Regions from separate parts of the Aliivibrio sp. S2TY2 genome, predicted to be linked through region 2. Evidence: predicted binding sites of a transcription regulator. Region 2 holds the regulator's gene; the other holds the start of a gene.
What was found. Region 2 encodes CRP, which controls carbon source genes, mostly activating them, when cyclic AMP is high. Its sites were predicted from a motif close to TGTGANNNNNNTCACA; they were not measured.
Positions count from the first base shown of each region.

Region 1: ectA (diaminobutyrate acetyltransferase) is a predicted target of CRP. The motif match lies at 2,496-2,511, and genes of this name have one in related genera.

Region 1 covers NZ_JARACS010000005.1:26,529-31,914, reverse strand. Annotated here, with positions in the region: gene PVK63_RS09755 (LysE family translocator) at 63-680, shown strand; gene PVK63_RS09750 (c-type cytochrome) at 738-1,169, opposite strand; gene PVK63_RS09745 (cytochrome b/b6 domain-containing protein) at 1,302-1,940, shown strand; gene PVK63_RS09740 (MarR family winged helix-turn-helix transcriptional regulator) at 1,946-2,371, shown strand; gene ectA (diaminobutyrate acetyltransferase) at 2,622-3,155, shown strand; gene ectB (diaminobutyrate--2-oxoglutarate transaminase) at 3,181-4,446, shown strand; gene PVK63_RS09725 (ectoine synthase) at 4,461-4,847, shown strand; gene PVK63_RS09720 (aspartate kinase) at 4,949-5,386, shown strand, end outside.
Region 2 covers NZ_JARACS010000007.1:52,377-57,762, reverse strand. Annotated here, with positions in the region: gene hslU (HslU--HslV peptidase ATPase subunit) at 1-239, shown strand, start outside; gene PVK63_RS12290 (OsmC family protein) at 314-715, opposite strand; gene crp (cAMP-activated global transcriptional regulator CRP) at 961-1,593, shown strand; gene PVK63_RS12280 (DUF1338 domain-containing protein) at 1,664-2,458, opposite strand; gene astD (succinylglutamate-semialdehyde dehydrogenase) at 2,471-3,928, opposite strand; gene astA (arginine N-succinyltransferase) at 3,941-4,957, opposite strand; gene PVK63_RS12265 (aspartate aminotransferase family protein) at 5,110-5,386, opposite strand, start outside.

The DNA.
Region 1 (5,386 bases), on a different contig from region 2:
TCGATAATTTATTCGTGGCTCTAATATAGCCTATATTACGTTTTCTTATTCATGGGTTAATTATGAGCATTGAAACTTATCTTCTCTTTATTGCTGGCATGTTTGCCTTCTGTGCAATGCCAGGCGCCGATTTCTTTTTTGTACTTTCAAGAGCATTAAGTGGTGGTGGAAAAACTGGAGTTTATGCGGCATTTGGAGTGGCTACTGGCGTACTTTTTCACACCTTTTTAGCTGTCGTTGGTTTAAGTGCACTACTACTCTCTTCTGCAACCGCTTTTACCATTATCAAATACATTGGTGCTGCCTATTTGTGTTACATCGGCTTTAAAATGTTCACAGCCAAAGGTGGCATAGCAGAGTTGGAAACCGCTAAGAAAACGTCAAATATGAAAGTATATCGCCAAGGTATTCTAACCAATGCGTTAAACCCAAAGGTATGTCTGACATTCGTTGCTTTCATTCCTCAGTTTTTAACGCCTGAAACCTCATCACCATCGATGATTGGCATGCTTGGGATCACAACCGCTTTCATTGCTTTAATATGGTTTATTTGTATTGCCATTTTTGCAGGAAAATTCAGAACGGTAATCGCAGAAAGCAAAGCTTTTTCTAATCTACTAAAATATGGATTAAGCTCTTTATTGGTTGGCTTTGGAGCCAAGTTAGCACTGACTAACTAATACCGTTATAAAACGTTAAAAGGGTTGAAGCTATCGTATCTTCAACCCTTTTTTAACTTAAAAACGTGAACGGTAAGAACGGTGACACGCATTACACGTATCTTGTGCTTGCTCTAAACCCGTTTTTGCCGCTTCTTTATCTTGTTTCAGGCTTGCTTGATAAAGTTGAACAAAGCCACTATCCATCTCTTGCATTAATTGATTAAATTTTTCAGGTTTACCCCATACCGCTTCTTTTGCTTTACTGCCGTCTTGGCTACCTTCAGGAAATGCCGTGCTTAGTAATTGGCTATGTTTATAAAGTTCATGACTGACCGACTCAATTTCATTCCAATTAGGAGCATCTTCATCAAGCATGTCCTCTACTTGCTCTGATTGATTTTCGATATGTACAAAAGCCTGTTGTCTTGCGTTAATTAGGTCAACACTCGCTTGTGAAAATGCAATATTTGGAAATAAAACACATAAACTAATTATTAATTTTTTCATTACTTTCTCTCTAATAAATGTCTGTCTCGCTTCGAGTTGCATTTAATTTACACCACAACAGTTGCGCACGCAACTGTTGTGGTGTAAATTATTTATAGTTAGTTAAAACAACCATTAATTAGGAACAAGAAAATGAAGATTTGGGATTTACCAACACGCTTATATCATTGGCTCCAAGCTCTGCTTTTTATCGGATTAGCCGCAAGTGGCTTTAATGGAGAAGGACCGCATGTCTATTTAGGTTTAGTCCTGTTTACTCTTATTATGTGGCGCATTGTATGGGGTTTTGTTGGCAGTGATACGAGCCGTTTTAAAAAATTTATTGCTTCCCCAAAACGTACCATTCGTTATTTATTAGGAAAAGAGCCATCAAAAGTAGGCCATAATCCAGCAGGATCTTGGATGGTCATCGGGTTAATTTTCACTTTATTTATTCAATGTATTACCGGTATCGCGTTAGCAGGGTTATTCGATCACATCCCTTACTCTGATATCGTTTTAAATGATGATGTCTTTGATATTTTCGTTACCCTGCATGGAATATGTGCACGTTTGTTACCGGTATTAGTCATACTGCATTTAGTTGCCATTCTTTTTTATAAATTACGCTCAAAGCCGCTTGTTTGGGCAATGGTTACTGGTATACAAAAGAAACTCACAGAAAATCAAACATCATCGAACTTGATGTTTGTATCAAATAAACGTGCATTATTGGTGCTAATTGCAACCGGATTAGTTACCATTGCAATAGTTGTAAGCGCAGGAGTTTGAACACAATGGAAGAATTTGATCGTCAAAGCAGCTTTGGATGGATGATTAACGTTATTGCCAACCAAGCCTCAAAACATTTCGAAGCAGAGTTAAAACAACACGGTTTAACAGTTGCTCTTTGGCCAACCATGATGTGTTTATGGGAAGAAGAAGGAGTCACTCAACGCGATATTGCTGAAAAATCAAAAGTGGAAAACTCCACAACAACACGAACATTAGATAAATTAGAAAAGCTTGGCCTTGTTGAACGACAAGCGGATCCCAACAGCCGTCGTTCATTTCGAATTTACCTCACAGATGAAGGTCGAACACTAAAAGAAACACTTTTGCCGATCCCAATTAAGGTGAATAAAGAAGCACTTAGCTCTCTTGATCTAAACGAACAAAAAGAGATGATTCGCCTATTACAAAAAATGGTCGCTGCAGTATAAATCTCTTTTAAAAAAACACGAAAAATAGCCCAAGTAAGACGGGCTATTTTTTATAAAAAGCCAGTTTTTCATCCAATCCACACAATCGAATACGTAGAACTCTAACTAAACAAAACCACTAAAATGTGACCAGTATCACATTAACAAGCTAAGAAATACGCTTTTATTGTGATTAACTTGCCTTTACACCTCTAAAAATGCCCATAATAAAAAGGAATTTAATTAGAGTACAAAGGATATGTATTTACATATGACTATTGCGGCACCCAGAATCTTGTGTTCAAGCATGGATATTGAACCCAGCAAAAAATGGACATTTAGAGAGCCTTCAAGGACAGACGGTGACGATGTTTACGCATTGATCACCGAGTGTCCACCTCTTGATATCAACTCTTCATACTGCAATTTTCTCCAATCTACCCATTTCAGTAAGACCTGCGTTTTAGCAGAGAAAGACGGCAACCTTGCTGGTTTTATCTCTGGTTACCATAAGCCTGATGACCCAAAAACATTATTCATTTGGCAAGTCGCTGTCTCTCCTCGCTACCGAGGTAAAGGTTTAGCTTACTCAATGCTAAATGAGCTTTTACAGCGTAAAAACATCAAACATACCGAATTCGTAGAAACAACCATCACCAAAGCCAATACCGCTTCATGGTCGCTATTTAAAAAGCTGGATGCCGAAAACGGTGATCAAGGTGAAGTAACCACATTTCTAGACAAAGAAACCCATTTCAAAGGCAAACACGATACTGAATATTTGTATCGTATCGCTCTAAAATAAAATAGGAATCATAAACGGACTCATCATGAATATTTTCAAGAAGCAAGAATCACAAGTACGTTCATACTCAAATAGTTTTCCAGTTGTCTTCCAAAAAGCAAAAGGATGTTGGCTAGAAACCGAAAGCGGCGAACGTTACTTAGACTTCCTTGCTGGAGCCGGATCACTCAACTACGGTCACAACAACCCAGTCTTAAAGCAAGCTTTACTTGAATACATCGAAAATGATGGCATTACGCATGGCTTAGATATGCACTCAAGTGCAAAAGCCACTTTCTTGAATGCATTGAATAATTACATCCTAGAACCTAGAGATCTAGATTATAAAGTTCAATTTACCGGCCCTACCGGAACCAATGCCGTTGAGGCCGCTTTAAAACTGGCACGTAAAGTCACTAACCGAACTAACATTGTTGCCTTCACTAATGGCTTCCACGGTTGTACTGCTGGTGCACTTGCAGCAACAGGTAATCAACACCACCGCCAAGGTGCAGGTTTTAGTTTAAACAACATCACTCGCATTCCTTTTGAAGGCTATGCCGACATCGATGGTCTTAACTTGTTTGAAACCATGCTATCTGACAATTCAAGCGGTTTAGATAAACCAGCTGCGGTACTTTTAGAAACAGTACAAGGCGAAGGTGGTTTAAATGTTGCGTCCAATGAATGGCTACAGCGTTTAAGCAAAATTTGTAAAGCCAACGACATTCTAATGATTGTTGATGATATCCAAGCAGGCTGTGGGCGTACTGGCACCTTCTTCAGTTTTGAACCATCAGGTATAAAACCAGATATGGTTACACTCTCTAAATCCATTGGCGGCTACGGCTTACCAATGGCGGTTGTCTTACTAAAACCAGAATTAGATGAATGGAAACCGGGTGAGCACAACGGTACTTTCCGTGGTAACAACCACGCTTTTATTACCGCAGCTAAAGCTCTGGAGATTTACTGGGCAAACTCAGATTTTGAAACACACATCAAACAGTGCTCTCAAAAAGTCAATGATGTCATTCTTCGTGCTGTAAAACGCTACCCTAAATTGTTTGTTCAGCAAAAAGGTCGCGGCATGATGATTGGTATTGAGTGTAAAGATGGCATTATCTCAAGTGATATCGCTAAAGATTGTTTTAAAAACGGTATGATCATTGAAACTGCTGGTCCATCTGATGAAGTAGTGAAATTCTTCTGTCCATTGACGATCACAGAGTCAGAGCTAGAAGAAGGACTAACCATCTTTGAAAACGCAATTGATAATATTGCAGAAAAACACTTCAAAAAAGCATCTTAATCAGGGACGATACAATGATTGTTAGAACACTAGACGAATGTCGTGATAGCGAACGACGCGTAGCATCAGAAACATGGGAAAGCGTAAGAATGTTGTTGAAAGACGACAACATGGGCTTCTCTTTCCACATCACCACAATTTATCAAGATACAGAAACACACATTCACTACAAGAACCACCTAGAGTCAGTCTATTGCATGAGTGGCGAAGGTGAAATTGAAGTCATTGGCGGTGAAACCTACCCAATCAAACCGGGCACCTTGTACATTCTTGATAAGCATGACGAACACTACTTGCGTGCTTATAAAGATAAAGAAATGGTGATGGCGTGCGTGTTCAATCCACCAATCACAGGTGCCGAAGTTCATGATGAAAACGGTGTCTACCCTATCTTAGATTAAACACTCATTCCCCCTAATGCTTATTTAAGTTAGTAGTAAATCCACTTGGGTTCAAGGTGACTCAAGTGGATTCTCTCCCTCAAAGTCAAAAAGGATTACCCATGACTTATACCGTAGAAAAAATCGGCGGTACTTCTATGACTGCGTTTGACGCCGTTTTAGACAACATCTTTCTTCGCCCTCAAAATCCATATAACCGTGTTTTTGTTGTATCTGCTTATGGTGGTATTACCGATTCATTACTTGAATGTAAGAAAACAGGCAAACCTGGTGTGTATAAACTGATCGCTAAGCGCGACGATAGCTGGGATGAAGCATTAGAGTATGTGAAAAATCGTATGCTATTAACCAATGAACATCTATTTATTGACCCTTTGAACCGATTAAGAGCTGATAAATTCATTTGCTCACGAATTGATGAAGCCAAAACCTGTATTTCTAATATTCTTGAAACCTGTCAATACGGTCAGTTTTCATTGCGTCGTTATTTACCTCAAGTGCGTGAATTTCTGTCTTCAATTGGTGAAGCTCACAGTGCC
Region 2 (5,386 bases):
GCGTTGAATTTACTGAAGATGGCATCACTCGTATTGCTGAGTCCGCTTTCCAAGTAAACGAAAGTACAGAAAACATTGGTGCTCGTCGCTTACATACGGTGATGGAACGCCTAATGGAAGAGATCTCTTACGATGCTTCTGAAAAACACGGCGAGAGCTTAGTTGTTGATGCTGAATACGTAAGTTCGCGTTTAGGCAAGCTAGTCGCAGATGAAGATTTAAGTCGCTTCATTCTGTAATTTTTAGCCTTTATGCTAAATAAAGCCTCGTTAATGAAAATTAGCGAGGCTTTCTCTTTAGGAAACGCATTATTTTAAGCCACTATTTCCCAAGAGTGTGTCATATCAATGCCTTCACCTAGCATTAAACATACTGAACAATACTTCTGTAATGAATCAGCAGTAACTTGCTCAACAATGCTAGGATCCAGATTATCACCACTCACTTCAAAATGAATATTCACATGAGTAAACAGCTTTGGCGCAGTTTCACGACGCGCGCTTGATAACTTAGCAATACAGCCTGTTACTTTTTGATTTGCAGATTTAAGTCCATCTACAACATCAACAGAACTGCATCCACCAGCGGCCATTAACACCATTTCCATCGGGCTTGGGGCTTTTTCACCACCATTTCCATCCATTACCACAGAGTGACCAGATTGAGATTGACCTAGGAAAGTAAATCCCTCAATCCATTTAACTTCAGCGTTCATAAAAGCCTCTTTACTACATAAAAAGAAAACTCGTGATCCATTTCACGAAATTGTGCCCTTGGTCGCACATTTCATACGATCAAAGTCAAGAAATCAACGGCGAAACAAGGTATGATTTTATCAATTATCTCAACGAACATGCAGCCTTGTTCCGATAACCATATTCTATAGGCCAAACTGATATTTGGCTCAGTTATTTTAAAATGGACATCGCCTACTTGGCAAACGCAGAGGAAGTATAAAGTATGGTTCTAGGTAAACCTCAGACAGACCCAACATTAGAGTGGTTCTTATCTCATTGTCACATTCATAAGTACCCTTCAAAAAGTACTTTAATCCACGCTGGTGAAAAAGCTGAGACACTTTACTACATCGTAAAAGGTTCTGTTGCTGTACTAATCAAAGATGAAGAAGGTAAAGAAATGATCCTTTCTTACCTTAACCAAGGTGACTTCATCGGTGAGCTTGGCTTGTTTGAAGAAGGTCAAGAACGTTCAGCATGGGTTCGTGCTAAAAGCCCTTGTGAAGTGGCTGAAATTTCATTTAAGAAATTCCGTCAGCTTATTCAAGTAAACCCAGATATTCTGATGCGTCTTTCTGCTCAAATGGCAACTCGTCTACAAATCACTAGCCAAAAAGTAGGTGATTTAGCATTCCTAGACGTTACAGGCCGTATCGCTCAGACTCTATTGAATCTAGCTAAACAACCAGATGCAATGACTCACCCAGATGGCATGCAAATTAAGATCACTCGTCAAGAGATCGGTCAAATTGTAGGTTGTTCACGTGAAACTGTTGGCCGTATCTTGAAGATGCTTGAAGAGCAAAACTTGATCTCTGCACACGGTAAAACAATCGTAGTTTACGGTACTCGTTAATTTAACGCTTATCTTAAACGAATAAAAACGCAGCCCTTGAGCTGCGTTTTTTTATGCCTAAATTTTAGAATTAACTGTCTGTGCTTTCAAAAATTTTATCAGCAGATGCCGCGACAAATCCTGTATATATCTTGCCATTAGGTAGCGAATAACGCTTAGCAAACTCATAAAATCCACCTGGGATGTCAAACTCACCCTCAGTAAAGCTCACTTTCACTTTATCGGCCATGGTTGATGACTGTTCTAAGTAAACCTCAGGAGAGCCTTTCACTTCACCACCCACTTCGTTCATTGCAAAACCAGCATCACGTAAGTGTTGGTTCACATCAACCACTTCAGCAAACGCTTCAAGCTGATTAATATAAACCGTAAAGTGATTAGCACCATAACCATGAGCTGCCAGCCAAGAAGCGTACTCACTCTCTTTTGCTAAGATTTGATATTCCTCAAAACTTAACGCCCAAGGGCGGCCCGCTGAAAGAAAATCGCTGGTCGCAAAATAATGCGCAGGCACTTGTTCAACCAAAGCATGAATAATGTTCTGGGACTCAGGTGATAACTCTTCGACTAAAATCTCACTAATAAAAACAAGTGGCGCATTAGGATCTGGATGCTCAAAATGCTGTGCTTTGAGTTTTTTCGCTTCAAAATCATACGTCTCACACGCTTTATACCCTATTGCTAAAAATGGGGCGGCTAACGTTTGCAAGCCAACCTTAGGCAAATTAAACGTACGTAATGCAATGTGATCGTTAATCAATTCATCGCCATTAGATAATAACTGATGAACCCTTCCTGCCGATGGGGATAAACGAGTAATATAATCTTGCCATAATGACGAAAATAAAGACGTTACGTTATTCATGCCTATTACCTCTTATAAAGTTAAACCCGGAGACAGTTGAGCGGGAATTTCACAGGCATCGCCTTCCATTGAGGCCATTGGGTAGGCACAATAATCTGCTGCATAGTAGGCACTTGGTTTCATATTGCCTGATGCCCCCGGACCACCAAATGGCGCGTCACCACTTGCTCCAGTTAATTGACGGTTACGATTTACAATACCTGCGCGAATATGCTCTACAAAATATTCCCACTCATTGTCATCCGTTGAAACAAGGCCTGCCGATAAACCATAACGAGTGTCATTAGCAAGCTCTACCGCTTCTTCTAACGTTTCATAGCGTACTATTTGCAATAATGGGCCAAAGTATTCTTCATCCGGTAATTCAGCTACATTAGTCGCATCGATAATGCCCGGAGAAACAAAAGCGTGGCCTAAGCTTTTCGCCTCAAGCAGTGATTCACCACCTAAAGCTTGTAAATTCTTCTGGGCATTTAAAATAAACTCTGCCGCAGCGACTGATATTTGCGGTCCCATGAATGGCACGTTATCAGCAAAAGGTTGGTCAACCACAATGCTTTTTGCGACTTCAACAAGACGCACAACTAACTCATCTCCAGCTTGGCCTTTTGGCACATACAGACGACGAGCACAAGTACAACGCTGACCAGCACTGATAAAAGCTGACTGAATAATGGTATAAACCGTCGCTTCTCGATCTCCAAAATTATGAGAGATCACCATTGGGTTATTCCCCCCCATTTCTAGGGCCAGCATTTTCCCTGTATCTCCTGCAAATTGGCGATGTAAAATATGCCCTGTATTCGCACTGCCGGTAAACAACAACCCATCAATCCCTTTAGCGCTAGCCAGTGCTTCACCCGTTTCACGAGCACCTTGTACTAAGTTAATCACTCCATTAGGTAAACCGGCTTGCTGCCACAGCTGCATAATTACTTCACTGGTCCATGGTGTTTGCTCTGAAGGTTTTAATACCACGGTATTACCCGCAAGTAACGCAGGAACGATATGACCATTTGGTAGGTGTCCTGGGAAGTTATACGGTCCAAAGACAGCCATTACTCCTAGTGGGCGATGTCTTAGTACAATTTTATTCCCTGCTGCTTCACGCTCTTTATGTGGCGTTCTTTCATGGTAAGCACGAACGGAAATCGCGATTTTCCCCACCATAGCTCCCGCTTCGGTTTTTGTTTCCCAGAAAGGTTTACCCGTCTCTTTTGCAATAACTTCAGCAACTTTATCAGCATTCTCTTTTACCAATTCAGCAAAGCGCTCGATAACCGCTTGGCGCGCTTCAAAAGGCTGTTTTTTCCACTCAATAAAGGCATGACGTGCCGCACTAACAGCTGACTCAACCTGTTCTTTGGTTGCGCTGTCTCCTTCCCACACCACTTCACTGTTGTATGGGCTTACTGATTGTATGGTTTCACCTTGTCCTGAAACCCAATCCCCTGCAATCCAATGTGTCATATCCTTTGTCCTCTATTGAGCTAATAAACGTACGTAATCATCCACTTCTACTTGCAATGCCGTTGCCGCTTCTTGCGTTAAATGAACGGTATCAGTCGCTTTATCATAAGCGGCGGTGGTTGCTGTTGCTCTGAAATTCTCAAACGATGTGTTTGCAATTAAATACTGCTGTGAGCTGTTATGCTCTGTGATGATAACTTTAGCTTTAAATGAATTTCGCACCGATTCAATGCTGCGTAAATCACATTCAACCGTTGGCCCTGCATCAAAAATATCGACATAACCTCGACAGCGGAAACCTTCATTTTCTAATAGTCTTAGAGCAGGTTTAGTGTTGTCATGCACCTTACCGATAACCGCCTGAGCCTCTTTACTTAATAAGCTAACGTAGATTGGTAGCTTAGGCATAAGATCAGCAATGAATCCTTTATATCCAATACCCGTTAGATAATCCGCTTCAGTAAAATCAATTGAGAAGAAGTGTTTTTGCAGCCATTTCCAAAATGGTGACTCCCCTTCTGCATCAGAAACACCACGCATTTCTGCAAAAATAGTGTCTGAAAAACGATGCGGATGTTCCGCCATCATTAAAAAACGCGCTTTAGACATTAAACGACCATTCAGGCCTTCACGAAACTCTGGGCGTAAGAAAAGCGTACAGATCTCAGTACTGCCAGTGTAATTGCTGCCAAAAGTCAGTACCTTCACAACATTATTAACATTGAGCTTACGTGAGAAATGAACCACTTTACTGATGTGATAATTATAGAAGGGAGAATCCAAACCAACCGCAGCTTCTATTCCTGTAGTTCCTGTAACCTCCCCCGTTACTGAATCTTGGCCAACCATTAGGTAACCTTCTGTTCCAGGCTCTTGAACTTCTTTTTCAAAACTATCTATGGAGTGATCAATTCGATTTCGTAATTGCTCTTCGTTAACGGGTAGCGAGGTGAAACCATGACCTGATTCCACAGCACACTGATGAAGTGCAGGATAATCTTCCTGAGTGATAGGACGAATAACAAGCATCAATATTCCCTCCGATGCGATGTTGCGTAGACTATGCTAAGTCCAATAGATAAAACTTCAAGACTATCTATTGGAGTGAGCACTAGATGATTACTTTAGATATAAAGAAAGGCAACCCTATCTACTGGTGTTGCCCAACTCCTTATGTGAATCTATTTATTTAATGACGCAAGTGCTTTATCTAGACGCTCAAAACCAAGCTCTACGTCTTCTTTAGTAATAACTAGCGACGGAGTAAATCGAACAACATTGACTCCAGCAACAAGAACCATTAGCCCTTGTTCGCCTGCTGCTACAAGAACATCGCGAGCACGGCCTTGCCATGCGTCATTTAATGCGGCGCCAAGTAGCAAGCCTTTGCCGCGGATCTCTGCGAACATATCGTATTTTGCATTTAACGCTTCTAGCCCATCGCGGAACCATTGCTCA